DNA from 4 places in the Micromonospora sp. WMMD730 genome. Region 1 is predicted to be linked to each of the others. Evidence: riboswitches for the same ligand, from Rfam matches in the RefSeq annotation. Region 1 holds a riboswitch; each other region holds the start of a gene.
The links. A riboswitch is a leader RNA that binds a small molecule or an ion and turns the genes downstream of it on or off. The one in region 1 is predicted to bind cyclic di-AMP.
Positions count from the first base shown of each region.

Region 2: it holds a riboswitch for cyclic di-AMP, as region 1 does, so the genes downstream of both, ACN265_RS06220 (coiled-coil domain-containing protein) here and ACN265_RS21540 (C39 family peptidase) in region 1, are expected to answer to the same signal.
Region 3: it holds a riboswitch for cyclic di-AMP, as region 1 does, so the genes downstream of both, ACN265_RS30765 (NlpC/P60 family protein) here and ACN265_RS21540 (C39 family peptidase) in region 1, are expected to answer to the same signal.
Region 4: it holds a riboswitch for cyclic di-AMP, as region 1 does, so the genes downstream of both, ACN265_RS28525 (coiled-coil domain-containing protein) here and ACN265_RS21540 (C39 family peptidase) in region 1, are expected to answer to the same signal.

Region 1 covers NZ_JBMHML010000002.1:5,000,435-5,004,279, reverse strand. The annotation lists gene ACN265_RS21545 (hypothetical protein) at 1-475, shown strand, start outside; cyclic di-AMP (ydaO/yuaA leader) riboswitch at 975-1,119, shown strand; gene ACN265_RS21540 (C39 family peptidase) at 1,392-2,243, shown strand; gene ACN265_RS21535 (CDP-glycerol glycerophosphotransferase family protein) at 2,366-3,845, opposite strand, start outside.
Region 2 covers NZ_JBMHML010000002.1:1,356,243-1,360,087, forward strand. The annotation lists gene ACN265_RS06210 (STAS domain-containing protein) at 113-475, shown strand; gene ACN265_RS06215 (SRPBCC family protein) at 573-1,040, shown strand; gene ACN265_RS06220 (coiled-coil domain-containing protein) at 1,113-2,168, opposite strand; cyclic di-AMP (ydaO/yuaA leader) riboswitch at 2,173-2,304, opposite strand; gene ACN265_RS06225 (cation diffusion facilitator family transporter) at 2,470-3,384, opposite strand; gene ACN265_RS06230 (HelD family protein) at 3,492-3,845, opposite strand, start outside.
Region 3 covers NZ_JBMHML010000002.1:7,163,276-7,167,120, reverse strand. The annotation lists gene ACN265_RS30770 (C40 family peptidase) at 178-1,176, shown strand; cyclic di-AMP (ydaO/yuaA leader) riboswitch at 1,332-1,468, shown strand; gene ACN265_RS30765 (NlpC/P60 family protein) at 1,481-2,521, shown strand; gene dcd (dCTP deaminase) at 2,571-3,149, opposite strand; gene ACN265_RS30755 (pyridoxamine 5'-phosphate oxidase family protein) at 3,296-3,845, shown strand, end outside.
Region 4 covers NZ_JBMHML010000002.1:6,696,986-6,700,830, forward strand. The annotation lists gene ACN265_RS28520 (YibE/F family protein) at 1-1,205, shown strand, start outside; cyclic di-AMP (ydaO/yuaA leader) riboswitch at 1,372-1,503, shown strand; gene ACN265_RS28525 (coiled-coil domain-containing protein) at 1,507-2,532, shown strand; gene ACN265_RS28530 (carbonic anhydrase) at 2,638-3,351, opposite strand; gene ACN265_RS28535 (helix-turn-helix transcriptional regulator) at 3,585-3,845, shown strand, end outside.

The DNA.
Region 1 (3,845 bases):
CTGGCAGGCGTACGACGAGGCCGAGACGACCGCCCGCCGGTTCGTCGGCGCGGGGGCGCTGCCGAGCCCGCGTACCCCCCGGACACCCGCCGAGTACGCGGGTCGGGAGCGGTGGCTGCACCAGGAGGCGGTGGCGGCGCACTGGCGGGGCGAGTTGTCGGTGGAGCGGCTGCGGGACGTCTTCGCGCACCGCGACGGCTGGGACCCGCGCCGGCACCCCGTCGAGCACGAGGTGATGCTGGCCCGGGCGGTCCGGGAGGACCGGCGTGCGGCGTACCGGGCGGCGGCCTGGCGGGAAAGCGTCGCGTGGCGGGACGCCGAGCTGGCCGCCGAGGCCGCCCGCTCCCTGGCCGCCGAGGCGTACGCGGCGACGCAGCGGGTGCGGCCGGGCCGGGTCCCGCTGCCCCGTACCGCGACGTCGGCGGCGACCCGCCTCACGCAGGCCGCCCGCTGGCACCCGGCCCGGGTCGGCTGACCACCCCGGGACCGCCGCTCCCGGGCCGGACCAGGCCCGGCCCGGGATGATCGACACAATGACGCGCAGATGGCGGTGTCCGCGCCGCGTTGACCCCGCGACTTCGGCCCCGTTGCGAATGCCGTGCCCCCGCCCCGGCGGTCCCGTTGCGGGCGGTGGTCCTGCCCGGGGCCGCGCGGGCCGGGAGACCGGGGGTCCCGGGGGCCGAATCGTTATCCAGGGCGGTGTGGGTGCGGTCACGGTCCGGCGGAACCGGACAGCCCGTCACACCCGGTCACATCGACTCCGCTGATCATCGGAGGTTGCGGGTCGGCTGTCCGGTCACTGCCCTGCCGAGCCCTGACGGCCATTCGTCCCGGCCCGCACCCCCGCTGCCCGAGTGCCCCGCAAAGAAGCCGACCCGACGATGTTTGCGCAGCTCACAGGGCTTGGCGGGAGCGAAGGGTGACCAGTAGTGTCGCTGCGGTCCGGTGCGGTTTCCGATCGCAGGAGGCGACGCCGTGCCGACCCGCTCAATCGTGCATGTCACGAACCGGGGACCCACACGCACCACCTGGGGTGAATCTCCGGGCCACGGCCCGGGGTAGGGCGATCTTCCCGCCCGAATCCGTCAGCTAACCCGGTCGGCGGCAGCGGAAGGAGTTTCATCCTCGTGCAGCATGACCCCACCCCCTCGGTGGTTCCTCCACCTCGGCACCGGGGTGCCGCCGGACCGTCGCGCCTGACGCGCTGACCCGGCCGTCCACCCCGCCGCCCGACCCCGGTCGGGCGACCCGCCGACCCGTCCGGCTCCCGTCGGGCGGTCCCTGCCGAACGAGCGGCGCAACACCCGATCCGCGCGTGGCGTACCCGCCACGTGCCGGTCCGGCGTGCCCGGCCGCCTCGCCCCGTGGAGGAACACCCCGTGAAGCACCACATGAAGCGTCAGCTCCGCCGATTGGGCGCCCAGCGCCCGTACCGGATGGTCGTCGGCTCGGCGGCGGTCCTCGTCCTGGCCGCCGGTGGCACCGCCCTGGCCGCCGGGGTCGATGACGCCCCGACCGACCAGCAACGCGCCACCGCCGTGGCCGAGACCACCCCCCGCCTCGACGACGTCGCCAGCCGCGCCCAGGCCCGGGTCGCCGTCCCCGCCCCGGCCAGCCCGTCGGCCACCCCCTCGACCAGCCCGTCGGCGAGCCCCACCCCGGCGCCGCGCGTCACCCGGGCGAAGGCCCGCGCCACCGCCGACCCGGATCTGACCCGCAAGGCGGCCCCGAAGCCCCCGTCGTCGAAGGTCCTGCGCTACGACTACCAGGCCCAGATCACCTACTACTACTGCGGCCCGGCCGCGGTGCGCAACGCGCTCAGCGCGGCCGGCATCGAACGCGGCCAGGACGACCTCGCCGCCCAGCTGGGCACCACCGAGATGGGCACCAACTCGGCCGAGGACACCACCCGGGTGCTCAACGCCGTGGTCAAGGGCGACCCGTACCGGACCCGGATGTTCGCCGGCACCCCGAGCGACGCGCAGATCGAGCGGCTGCGGGCCGACGTGGTCGCGGCGGTCACCGACAAGCGGGCCGTGGTCGCGAACGTGGCCGGGGACGCCACCGACCTCGACGGCGGCTGGCACTCCTTCCCCGGCGGCCACTACGTCGCCGCCGTGGGCTACCGGGACAACGGCCGTACCGTGCGGATCGCCGACTCGGCCGACCCGTCGCTGCCGGCCTACTGGGTCAGCGTGACCACCCTGGCGAACTGGATCGCCACCCGGGGCTACTCCGCCTGACCGAGCCACCCCCCACCCGCCCCGGCCGCCCGCGGCCGGGGCGGTGCTCGTCATGGGGCCGATGTAGCGGTGTCAGCGGATCCGGATACCGCAACATCGGCCCGATGGCGGGCGGCCCCCGGTCAGATCCGGGGGGAGAGGGGAGCGGCGGGGGCACGGGGGGCCGGCGGGGCCCAGCCCGGCTCCAACTCCCGGCGGGCGGCGTCGAGGAAACCGTCGGCGTACGCGTCGGCGGGGAAGTCGCCCAGGTAGCGGCGCCGGGTGTCCCAGCGGGCCGCCGCCAACGGGTCGGTGTCCAGCAGGCCGGTCAGCACCTCGTCGAGGTTGGCCATGTCCCGGCGCAGCACGTAACCGGAGCGGGCCAGCGGGAACCGGTCCAGGAACTCGTCGCCGTCGACGCCCAGGTCGGTCACCGCGTACGGCTTGCCGGAGTAGAGGTAGTCGGAGATGACCCCGGAGACGTCGGAGACCAGCGCGTCGGAGCGGTTGACGCACTCGGTCAGGCTCAGCTCACGGCTGGCCGCCGCCCCCCACAGGTGCTGCCGGCCGGTACGGGTCCGGTCGGCGGCGAGCAGCTCGGTGAGCCGGGCCAGCTGCCGGGCCGAGGCCGGGTTCTGCCCGGTGTACGGGTGGGCCCGCAGGATCACCGTGGCGCCCCGGTCGAGCAGCCGGCGCAGCAGCGGCTCGGCCACCGGCAGCGAGCAGTAGTTGGCGTCGGCGTGGTGGCCGGTCCAGGTGGGGGTGTAGAGCACGGTCGGGGCGGTCAGCGGGCGGGCCTCCCGGCGTACCTCGATGGCTTCGACCTGCGGCCGGCCGACCACGACGAACTTCTCGGCGGGGATCTCCACGCCGGCCCGCGCGTACCGCTCGATCGCCGCCGGACCGGCTACGAAGATCTTGTCGAAGATGGCCGAGACCGGGTTGGCGCTGGGGGCCTTGTCGCTGTCGCCGTGGTGCAGCTGCACGTGGGTGAGCTGGGTGAACCGGATGCAGTGGCTGTTCTTCGCCCCGTGGTTGACGTAGAACGCCACCCGCAGGCTGGGCACCAGCGCCTCGTCCATGGCCTTGAGGGTGGGGCAGTAGACCACCGGGGCGCTCGTCGCGGCGGCGATCGTGGGCAGGAACTCCGGCTCCCGCAGCAGCACCAGGAACGGCCGGCCGAGCCGCTCCAGGTAGGGCAGCCACATGGTGACCTGGTATTCCGAGCCGGGCGGGGCGGAGAAGTAGAGCAGGAACTCCGGCTGGTGGGCGCGCAGCGCCCGGGTCACCGGGCCGCCCCCGCCCGACGGCCGGAACCGCCGCTGGGCCAGGTCCAGGCCGACCGCACCGCAGCCGGCCGCGACCACCAGCACGACGACCAGCGCCAGCACGGCAGGCAGGGCGAACGCGGCGGCCACCGCCACCACGGCGAGCAGCCCCAGCAGTACGCCGCCGAGCCGGGCGGCGACCAGCGGGGTCCACGCCCGCACCGGCAGGTTCGCCGCCCGGATCTCCAGGTTGCCGGCGTCGCGCAGCGGCCCCACCAGCAGCACCAAGCCCAGCAGCAGCAGCGCGGTGAGCGCCAGCACCGGGTCGAACCCGTCGTCGAGCCGGCGGGCGTAG
Region 2 (3,845 bases), 3.6 Mb from region 1:
TCCGCGAATTGCTCATCCCGAGGGGTGGCGACCGAGGCCATCGGAGGAATACTCTCGGTCGCGGCCCGCGTACTGATGAGGCGCCCGGGGACGGGCGAGTGGAGGTGCTCGCGTGAGCCTGTCGATCGTGAAGTCGGTCCTGCCGGCCGGTGTCATCGAGATCGCCCCCCGTGGTGAGATCGACGTCGACACCGCCTACGAGGTACGTGAGGCGATCGCCGAGGTGCTGGCCAAGGGTCGGCCCGCGCGGATCGAGCTGAACATGCGACTCGTCACCTTCATCGACTCCGTCGGGATCAGCGCCATGGTCGCCGGCTTCCAGACCGCCGAGGTCAGCGGCGTCAAACTGATCGTCACCGAGCCGAGCCGGTTCGTGCACCGACAGCTCTGGGTCACCGGCCTGCTCGGGCTCTTCGGTGCCCCGGAGCCGTACTTCGCCGGTGCCGCCACCCCGGAGGTCCTGCCCGGCGCCTGACCGGGCCCCGGTCGGCGTCGACGCCACTGACCAGGGACGTTGCCAGTCCGTCTCCGGTACGGCACGATCGTGCGACCGACGACGGTCAGGAGGCCCGGTGGTCCGGCGGGAGAGCTTCAGCTACACGGTGCAGGCGCGCTGCTCACCGGCGGACGCGATGGCGCTGCTGAGCGACCTGTCCCGGCAGGAGGAGCTGCATCCCCTGATCGTCCGGGTGCGCCGGCTGCCCGCCCGGCCGGGTGCCCTGGCCAGCTACGCGATCACCGACCGGCTGGAGCTGGGGCCGCTGCGGTTCCCCGTCACCTACCAGGCCGACGTGCTGCTGGCCGGCGACGACGAGATCGTGACGATGGCCCGCCAGCAGCCCGGCACCACCGTACGCAACCACACCCGGCTGCGGATGGAGGGTGACCTGCTGCGGATCGACGTGGAGATCACCCTCGCCGCGCCGGCCCCGCTGTTCGGCTACGCCTTCCGGCAGGCCCGCGCCGCCCACCTGGGGTTGGCCAGCCGCCTCGGCGCGGTCCTGGACAGCCGGGCCGGCGACCCACCCCCCGCCGGCTGACGACCGCCGGCACCCGCCCGGACGGTCGCGCCGCGGTGGCCCGCCCTGAGCGGACGGGCCACCGCGCCGGGATCAGATCATCGACAGGTGCACGTGGTTGGTGTGGTCGCTGGACGGGTCCCCGTTGCCCCCGCTGTACGCCTTCCACCCGCTGCTCGGCAGCCAGATCCGCTTGAACCAGATCACGTAGAGCACACCGAGCCGGTCGGCGTTGCGGATGAAGTACGCGGCGAGGTTGTTGCCGTACGTCCGGTCGCCGCCACTGGCCACCCCGCCGAAGCCGCCCTTCTGGGCGGCGAAGTCGCACGCCCGGCCCTTGGGGTGCTCGCCGGAGCCGCTGGGCCGGTAGCAGGAGACGTACCTGGTGAAACCGGCCGCCTTGGCCTGGTTCAGGGCGTTGAGCGTACGCGGGGTGATACAGCCGTTGGCCGGCGTCGGGTCGTTGACGCTGCACGACTCGGACGGCCAGGAGCCGTCGGAGTTGCGGGGCGCCCCCTTGGCGTTGCTGGTGGACGTGCCGTCCGAGCTGCCGGAGTCGCGGGAGGTGGGGGCCGGCTTGTCGGCGGCGGCCACCGCCAGCGCCCGCTCGGCCTGCTCCTTGCGCTTGCCCATGGTGGCGACCTGCTTGCGCTGTTCGGTGATCTCCTGGGTGACCGCCGCCCGGGTCCGGGTGGCCTGGTCCCGGGTCTCGATCATCGTGCGCAGTTCCTGGTCCTCCCGGGTGGCGACCGTCTCCAGCGCCGCCGCGCGGTCCAGGAAACCGCTCGGGGTGTTGCTGTTGAGCAGGGCGGACATCGGCCCGAGCCGGCCGGTGCGGTAGGCCGCGCCGGCGATCTCGCCGACCTTGGCGGTCTGCGTGACCAGCTGCCCCTCGATGGTCTTGAGCTGCCCGTCGAGTTCCTGCTGGCGCTTGGTGGAGCGCTCCAGGGCGGCCTTGGCCTCCAGCCAGCCCTTGCTGGCGGCGTCGAGCTGGTCGCGCAGCGCCGGGGTGCCGCCCTCGTCGTCGCCGGGGGCGGCGAGCCGGGTGGCGGGCGCGGCGGCGGCCGGGGTGAACGGCGCGGCCGACACGCCCAGGGCCAACGCCGTGACGACTGCGGCCAGCAGCCGCGTGGTGGTGCGTACGTGCATGCGGATGTCCTTCCGTCAGCCGCCGACCGGGTTAGCTGACGGGTTCGGGACGGAAGATCCCTACCGCTGACGCGGATGCACCCCAGGAACGTGGTTCCCCGGTTCGCCCGGGCGGGCGATTAGGCGGCGGCCTCTGCCTGGCGGAGACCGGGGCCGAGCCTACCGGTACGCGTGTGACGCCTGCCTACCTCGTGACTGAGGGTACGAGAGTGAATACCCTCAAAAGGTTCAAACGACGCAAATTTCCGCGATCTCTGTGCGGGAGTACCCGGCGGGGCTGACCGTCCGGCCCGGGGCGGGGTCACCAGTGGGCGGGGCCGCATGCGCCGGGGCTCGCCCCGGGCTCGACCTGGAGGGTGGCGTGCTCGATGTGGAAGTCCTCCCGCAGGGCGCCCCGGGCGGCCGCCAGCACCGCGCCGACCTCGGCGTCACCGGCCAGGGTGAGGTGGGCCGAGGCGACGTCCATGCCGGAGGTGAGCGTCCAGACGTGCAGGTCGTGCACCTCGGCGACACCGGGCACGGCGGTCAGCCGGTCGTGCACGGCGGTCACCGGCAGGTGCTCCGGGGCGGCCTGGACCAGGATGCGCACCGCCGCCCGGCCGAGCCGCCAGGTGCGGGGCAGGATGAACACGCCGATCGCCACGGCGACCAGTGGGTCGGCCCACCACCAGCCGGTGCCGGCGATCAGCAGCGCCGCCACGATCACCCCGACCGAACCGAGCAGGTCGCCGAGCACCTCCAGGTACGCCCCGCGCAGGTTGATGCTCTCCTTGGCGCCCTCCCGCAGCAGGCCGAACGCGACGATGTTGGCGAGCAGGCCGAGCACCGCCACCACCAGCATCGGGCCGGCCAGCACCTCGGGTGGCTCGCCGAACCGGCGGACCGCCTCGATCAGCACGTAGACCGCGACCCCGCTGAGCAGGACGGCGTTGGCCAGGGCGGCGAGCACCTCCAGCCGGTAGAGGCCGAAGGTGCGCTGCGGGTCCCGGGCGGCCCGCCGGGTGGCGGTGATCGCGGCCAGCGCCATCCCGATGCCGAGCACGTCGGTGAACATGTGCCCCGCGTCGGAGAGCAGGGCCAGCGAGCCGGTGCCGAAGGCGGCCACCGCCTCGACCACCATGAGCACGGCGAGCAGCCCGAACGCCGCCCAGAGCCGACCCCGGTGCCGGTGCGCGGCGTTGCTCACCGTCGCGCTGTGGTCATGACCTGCGCCCACGTCCACACCCTCCGTCGCCGCTGCGGACCCGCTCCAATCTATGCTCACATCGCTATGTATGCAAGTGATGGTCGGACGTCCGGCCAGGTGGGCCGGGTCCCGGTCGGTCAGCCGGTCGGCTCGACGGTGGTGAGGCGCTGGGTCGCCCGGGACAACGCCACGTAGAGCGTCCGCACCCCGGAGCCCGGATCGGCCCGGATCTCGCCGGGGCAGACCAGCACCACCCCGTCGTACTCCATGCCCTTGGCCTGGAGGCTGGTCACCACCTGCAGGCGCGCCCCACCCCGGTCGCCCAACCAGCCGGCGACCTCGTCGCGGCGGGGCACCGGGGTGATCACGCCGACCGTCCCCGCCACCTCGGCCAGCAGCGTGTCCACCGCGTCGGCCGTCGTCCGGGCCAGCTCCGCCGCCGGCACGTGCAGCGCCACCGGGTCCACCCCGGTGGAGCGCACCGCGCTCGG
Region 3 (3,845 bases), 2.2 Mb from region 1:
ATGGACACCCTTTGTGTGCAAGCGATTGCACTGATGTGATGGAGTGCCCACCCGCCTTGATTCCCCACCGTGACTGCCCCTAATGTTGCACCGGCCGCTGTGGGACGTCTGCCTCCTTCTTCCCCTTAGCGAGGCGCCCGGCGGTCGGTTGCAAAGGAGTCGACGCCGGTGGCAACCATGCCCCCTCACCGTCACGCCCAGGGCCAGCCGCCCGCCCGGCCGGCAGCCCTCCGGCGGGTCGCCCGCCGCCTGCTCACCCTGGTCGCGGCGGTCGCCGTCGGTGCCGGGATGCTCGCCGTGCCGGCCCACGCCGCGCCGTCGCCCGAGGAGATCGAGGCGGCTCTCGACAAGCAGTGGGAGCAGCTCGAACCCACCATCGAGGACTACAACAAGGTCCGGGCCCAGCTCAAGGTCAACCGCAAGAAGTCGGCCGACCTCCAGAAGAAGATCGAGCCGCTGGCCCTGCAGAGCGAACTAGCCCTGGGCCGGGTCGGTGACCTCGCCTCCCGCTACTACAAGTCCGGCCCCTCGCAGGAGCTGAGCGCGCTGCTCACCACCACCAAGCCGGGCACCCTCGCCACGCAGCTGACCATCCTGGACCGGCTCGCCGCCGAGCAGCGCCGGGAGGTCGAGGCCGTGCTCGTGGTCCGCCGCAAGTACGACGCCGAGAAGCAGAAGCTCGACACCCTGATCGCCGCCGAGGTGAAGCAGGAGAAGGAGCTCGCGGCCAAGAAGACCCAGATCAACACCGAGATCAAGCGGTTGCAGGCGGCGATGCCGAAGACCACGGTGAAGGTGAACGGCTGCCCCACGATCAACGGCGTGGTCAGCTCCGCCGCCCGGACCGCGATCGCGACCGCCTGCGCGCAGGTCGGTGACCCGTACGTCTGGGGCGCCACCGGGCCGAACTCGTTCGACTGCTCCGGGCTCACCCAGTTCGCGTACAAGGCGGCAGGCATCTCGCTGACCCACTTCACCGGTGCGCAGTGGAACGAGGGCAAGGCCATCCCGCGCTCCGAGGCCCGCCCCGGAGACCTGGTGTTCTTCTTCAGCGACCTGCACCACGTCGGGCTCTACCTGGGCAACGACATGATGGTGCACGCGCCCCGGACCGGTAAGCCGGTCCAGGTGACCAGCATCAACTACATGCCGGTGGCCGGCTTCCGCCGCCCCTGACCAGCACATACGTCAACCCCCGGCCCGATGGGCCGGGGGTTGCGTGTTTTCCGGTCACGGAGTGTGCCGGCCCGGCGGGTTGCGGATCGATAACGAGCGTCTCTACTCTGGTCAATCGTCGGTCGGCACCAGGTCCGCCCCGCCCGGGGTGGCGTCGACCGGCACCGCCGAGTCGCCTCCGGGCGAGCCGGGGACCCAGGTACGCCGGGGTGAATCCGCGACCACCGCGGTAGGGCGCTCCCTTCCCGCCCGAACCCGTCAGCTAACCCGGTAGGCGGTCGAGGAAGAAGGAGCCCGGAGCCCGGTGGCACACCATGCCCCGCGGCCACCGTCGCACCGGACGACCCAGGTCGCCCGGAACACGACGGTGCCGCGCCCACGCTGGTCCCGCTTCACCACCACCCTCGCCACCCTGGCCGCCGCCGCGGTCGTTCTGACAGGTGGCCCCACGGCGGCGCACGCCGACCCCTCGGTCGCCGAGATCGAGCGACAGATCGACCAGGACTGGAACAAGCTCGAACCGCTCATCGAACAGCACAACGCCACCCGCATCGACCTCGCCGCCAAGCGCCGGCAGGCCGACGCGCTCGGCAAGCGGATCGCCCCCCTGCAACGCCGCGTCGACCAGGCGATGAACCAGGTCAGCGGCCTCGCCGTGCAGGCGTACAAGGGCGAGAACGTGTCCACCGTCAACGCCCTGCTGGGCAGCCGCAGCCCGAGCCAGGTGGTCGAACAGTTGGGGCTGCTGGACCGGTTCGCCAGCCGCCAGCAGCGCGAGGTGCGGGAGGTCGCCCAGCTCCGCGACGAACTCGCCGCGACCAAAGCGCCGTTGGACGAGATGGTCGCCCAGCTCACCCGTACCGAAGCACAGCTCGCGGCCCGCAAAAAGCAGATCAACACCGAGATCGACCGGTTGCAGAAGCTGCGGCTGACGGTCTACGGCAACGGCGGCGGTGGCAAGCTGCGCCCGGCCCCGTGCCCCGCCGGCTACCCCGGTGGCCCGGCCGGTACGGCGGTCAAGTTCGCCTGCGCCCAGATCGGCAAGCTGTACGTGTGGGGCGCGGCCGGCCCGAACAACTACGACTGTTCCGGGCTGACCATGGCCGCCTGGGCGAAGGCCGGGGTGTCGTTGCCGCACAACGCCCGGCAGCAGCGCCAGGTCACCGACCGGGTGAGCCGGGCCGACCTGCGCCCCGGCGACCTGGTCTTCTACTACTCCGACCTGCACCACGTCGGGATGTACGTCGGGGACGGCTGGGTCGTGCACGCCTCCCAGGCGGGCAAACCGATCACGATGAAGCGGGTCGACGACGGGCCGGTCAACAGCTACGGCCGACCCGGCTGAGCCACCGTGTCCGGGCCCCGGACCCGGGGCCCGGACACGGCACGCCGCGTCAGCCGATGGGCCAGGTGCGCCAGTTCTGCCAGGAGCGGCTGGGCGTCGGCCCACGCTGGCCCTGGTAGCGCGATCCGTACACCGCGGAGCCGTACGGGTGCTCGGCCGGCGAGGAGAGCCGGAAGATGCAGAGCTGCCCGATCTTCATGCCCGGCCAGAGGGTGATCGGCAGGTTGGCCACGTTCGACAGCTCCAGCGTGACGTGGCCGGAGAAACCCGGGTCGATGAAACCGGCGGTCGAGTGGGTGAGCAGCCCCAGCCGGCCGAGGCTCGACTTGCCCTCCAGCCGGCCGGCGAGCTGGTCGCCGAGCGAGATGACCTCGAGCGTGGAGGCGAGCACGAACTCGCCCGGGTGCAGCACGAACGGTTCGCCCGCCGGCACCTCCACCATCGACGTCAGGTCGTCCTGCTGCATCGCCGGGTCGATGTGGGTGTAGAGGTGGTTGTTGAACACCCGGAACAGCTTGTCGAGGCGCACGTCGATGCTGGAGGGCTGCACCAGACTCGGTTCGAACGGCTCCAGCGCCAGCGCGCCCGCCTTGATCTCGGAGACGAGGTCCCGGTCGGAGAGCAGCATCGGGACACCATATCCAGCGCCCCGGCCGGACCCGCCCACCGGGCCGCCCCACCGACCGGCGTCGTCGCTGGCGCCGAGGCGTACGTCGGGCCGTTCGACCTGCGTGTCGGACTGATTTTAGAACGCCTGTTCGATAGGATGACCGCATGGCATCCTGGTCCGCATTCGCCGCCGACGAGCCCCGCCTCGCCGACGGGATCCGCCTTCTCCTCCAGCAGTACGGGTCGGGTTTCGGCTACCTGGCCACCGTCCGCGCCGACGGCGGTCCCCGGGTGCACCCGGTCTGCCCGCTGGTCACCGACGGCGGGTTGTTCTGCTTCGTCGTCGACTCGCCCAAGCGGCGTGACCTCGAACGCGACGGCCGCTACGCGCTCCACTCGTTCCCGCCGGAGGAGAGCGACGACGAGGCGTACGTCGCCGGTCGCGCCGAGCCGGTGACCGATCCGGCCCGGGTGGCGCTGGTGGCCGAGATCGGTCGGGCCGCGCCCCAGGTCGACTGGCGGCTCTTCGAGTTCAGTGTCGACGTCGCCATGCTCACCCGGCGCGAGCACGGCGGCCCGTTCGGCGGCGACGCCGGGCGTCCCGCCGTGCAGGTCTGGCTCGACCCGGTTCCCGGTCGGCACGGTGTCGCCGGCCTGCCCGACCAGCGACCGTCCCGGCGCGGACGGCACGGGTTCGACACCCGCCGCACCGCCG
Region 4 (3,845 bases), 1.7 Mb from region 1:
ACCAGGGTGAGCAGGTGCCCCGCCACCACGGCACGGTGACCCGGGTGGTGACCGAACCGTGCCCGCCCGCCCCGCAGACCCCCGACGGCCCTCCCGGGGTGGCCGACGGACCGTGCGGGACGGTGACGGTCGCCGTCGAGCAGGGGCCGGACGCGGGCCGTGAGGTGCAGACGCCGGTGCCGTCCGGGCCGGGAGCGCCGACGGTGGCGGTCGGCGACGAGGTGGTGCTCGTCGCGTTGGCCGACCCGAGCGATCCGTCGGCGAGCAGCTACCACATCGCCGAGCACCAGCGGGGCATGCCGTTGCTCTGGCTGGTCGCCCTGTTCGCGGCGGCGATCGTGGCGTTCGGCCGGCTGCGCGGACTGGCCGCCCTGGCCGGCCTCGGGGCCAGCTTCGCCATCCTGTTGACCTTCGTGGTGCCGGGCATCTCCGCCGGGGGTGCGCCGCTGCCGATCGCGGTCACCGGCGCCGCCTTGATCATGTTCGTGGTGCTGTACCTGACCCACGGGATCACCGCGCAGACCTCGGTGGCGGTGCTGGGCACGTTGGGCAGCCTGGTGCTGACCGGCGTGCTGGGCACGCTGGCCACCGCCGCCACCCACCTGACCGGGTTCGGCAGCGAGGAGGCCACCACGCTGTCGATGTACCAGCGTGACGTGGACCTGCACGGCCTGCTGCTGGCCGGGATCATCATCGGGTCGCTCGGCGTGCTCGACGACGTCACGGTCACCCAGGCGGCCACCGTAACCGAGCTGGCGCACGCCAACCCGGGGCTGTCCCGGTTGCAGCTCTACCGGGCGGCGACCCGGGTCGGCCGGGCGCACATCGCGTCCACGGTCAACACGATCGTGCTGGCGTACGCGGGCGCGTCACTGCCGTTGCTGCTCCTGCTCACCGCCGACAGCCGCCCGGTGAGCCAGATCCTCACCAGCGAGTTCCTGGCCCAGGAGATCGTCCGCAGCGCGGTGGCGACCCTCGGCCTGGTGGCGGCGGTGCCGCTGACCACCGGGTTGGCCGCGCTGGTCGTGACCGCCGGGCGGGGACCGGCCGACGCCGGTACGACCGGGTCGCCGCCCACCCCACGTCCCGCCCCCGACCGTGCCGAGGCGCTGGAGGCGTTGAGCGCCCCCCGGCACGGCGAACCGTCCACCCCGGCCCCCGCACGATGGCCAGACCCGGAAAGGAGCACGGACACCGCATGGTGACACTGCGCTGCGTGACCGGAGGCGAGGTCACGCCTGTCGGTCGCGTCACTGATTACCCCTCGCTATCGGGAAAATACTCATTTGGTCGGGTTGCGGGCGTAGATCCCCGGTACGACTCTCGGGTAACCTCGCTGCCGGTCACCGCCGAAGGCGCCCACCGGCGCCAGCGGTGCCACCGCCCAATCGCCGTACGGCGAGCCGGGGAACCGAGCACCTGGGGTGAATCCGCGCCAGCGGTAGGGGCCACTTCCGTCCCGAACCCGTCAGCTAACCCGGTCGGCGGTCGACGGAAGGGAAAACTGTGACGGCACCCCTACGCCGCTGGTTGACGCCGGCAGTGGCCGTACTCGCCGCCCTGGCGATCGTCGCCGGACCGGCCGCCGCCCCCGCGACGGCCGCGCCCAACGCGCCCACCCCCTCGGGGCACGAGGAGGACGACGAGCCGAAGCTGCTCACCGACGTCATCGAGGCCACCAACCGGGAGTATTCGGCGGCGAAGACCCGGCTGGAGAAGTCCAAGAAGCGCCAGCTCGAATACGCCATCGAGGTGGAGAAGGCGGAGCAGGAGCTGGCGGCGCTGGCCCCGCAGGTCACCGAGATCGCCGCCCAGTCGTACCGGACGGGTCGGGTCGGCGCGGTCGCCGCGCTGCTGGAGAGCGACGCGCCGGACGCCTTCGTCCGCCGGGCCGCCGCCCTGGACGAGCTGAACATGGTCAACGCCGGCAAGCTGGCCGAGGTCAACAAGGTCAAGACCCGGGCCGAGCAGGCCAAGCTCGCCGTCGACGCCGAGGTCCGGGAGCAGCAGAAGCAGGCCAACCTGATGGCCAAGAAGAAGACCGAGGCCGACAAGGCACTGGCCCTGGTCGGCGGCCGGGGCTTCACCGGCGGCCTGGTCGACGCGACGTCCCCGGTGGCCCGCGTCGCACCCGGCCAGACCGCCAACGGCGACTGGCGCGGGGAGTCGTGCAGCGAGAACGACCCGACCACGTCCGGCTGCATCACCCCGCGCACGCTGCACATGTACAAGGAGGTCAAGCGGGCCGGGTTCAACCGGTTCGTCGGCTGCTACCGCCCCGGCGGGCCGTGGGAGCACCCCAAGGGCAGGGCGTGCGACTGGTCGTTGCAGAACAGCGGGTTCAGCCCGTGGCACAACAACGACACCCGGATGTACGGCAACAACCTCGCCGCGTTCCTGATCCGCAACTCGGACCGGCTGGGCATCTACTACGTGATCTGGAACCGGCAGATCTGGTTCCCGGCCAACGGCTGGAGTTCGTACTCGGGGCCGTCCAACCACACCGACCACGTCCACGTGTCACTGCTGTAGCGACCGTGTTCGGCACCGCACCACCGGCCCCGATGAGTTGTTCGGGCCACGCATGACGAAGGCCGCCCGGCTGAGCCGGGCGGCCTTCGTCGTGACCGGTGCGGGTCAGGAGGCGACGGGTTCCGGCGCCGCACCGGCCGGCACGGTCGGTGCGGGCACCACGGCGGCGGGCTCGGGCAGCGCGGCGGCGGGCTCGGGCAGCGCGGCGGCGGGCTCGGGGGCCGGGGCGACCTGGTGGACCTCGCCGGCGGCGAGCCGGTAGGACATGCCGACCACCGCGCACCGACCGGCGGCCACCTCGGCGGCGATCACCGGAGAGTTGCCGAGCAGCACCTCGACGGTCTGCGCGATGTGGATGTCGACGATCCCGTCGATGTCGTGCACCCCCTGCTGGGCCGCGCGGCGCAGGCTCGGCCCGACGGCGGCGACCACCGAGTAGAGGTGCCCCGGGGGCTGGGTGCCGGTGCGGGCCGTGTCCCGGGCCGCCTGCACCGCACCGCAGGAGTCGTGCCCGAGGACCACCACCAGCGGGGTGCCGAGCACCGTGACCGCGTACTCGACGCTGCCGAGCACCTCGGGCCCGGCGGTGTGGCCGGCGGTCCGGACCACGAACAGGTCGCCGAGACCCCGGTCGAAGATGATCTCGGCGGCGAGCCGGGAGTCGGAGCAGCCGACGATGACGGCGAAGGGATGCTGACCGTCGGCGACGGCGGTGCGGTGCCCGGCGTCCTGGTTGGGATGACGGGGCGCACCGGCGACGAACCGCCGGTTGCCGGCCTGCAACTCGGCCAACGCCTGGGTCGGAGTGATCGGGGCCATTGCCTCACCTCGGTCCGGAATCGCACCTGGTCACGCCGGCCGGCGGCGACGACGGCCGTGTCCCCACGGTCACACGCAGCTAAAGGTACGTCAAGATTTCGTGATACACGTTTCAGGCGTCGGTCGGCGCGGTGTCGACGGCGTGTCGGACCCGGGGCGCGTACCGCATCGGCGGGCGACCCCGGGACCCGTCGGGGCGGCCGACGACGGGTCTCCCAGGTACGGGCCATACCATGACCGGCATGGCGACAGACGGCACGGGGAGCACCCGGAACTGGACGTTCCTCACCAACCACGGCCATGTGCTGCTCGCCATCGCCCGCAACCCCACCGCCCGCCTCCGCGACGTCGCCGACGAGGTCGGGGTGACCGAACGGGCCGCCCAGGCGATCGTCGCCGACCTGGAGGCCGGCGGCTACCTGCGGCGTACCCGGGTCGGCCGGCGCAACGAGTACACGCTCAACCCGAGCGGCCATTTCCGGCACCCGGCCGAG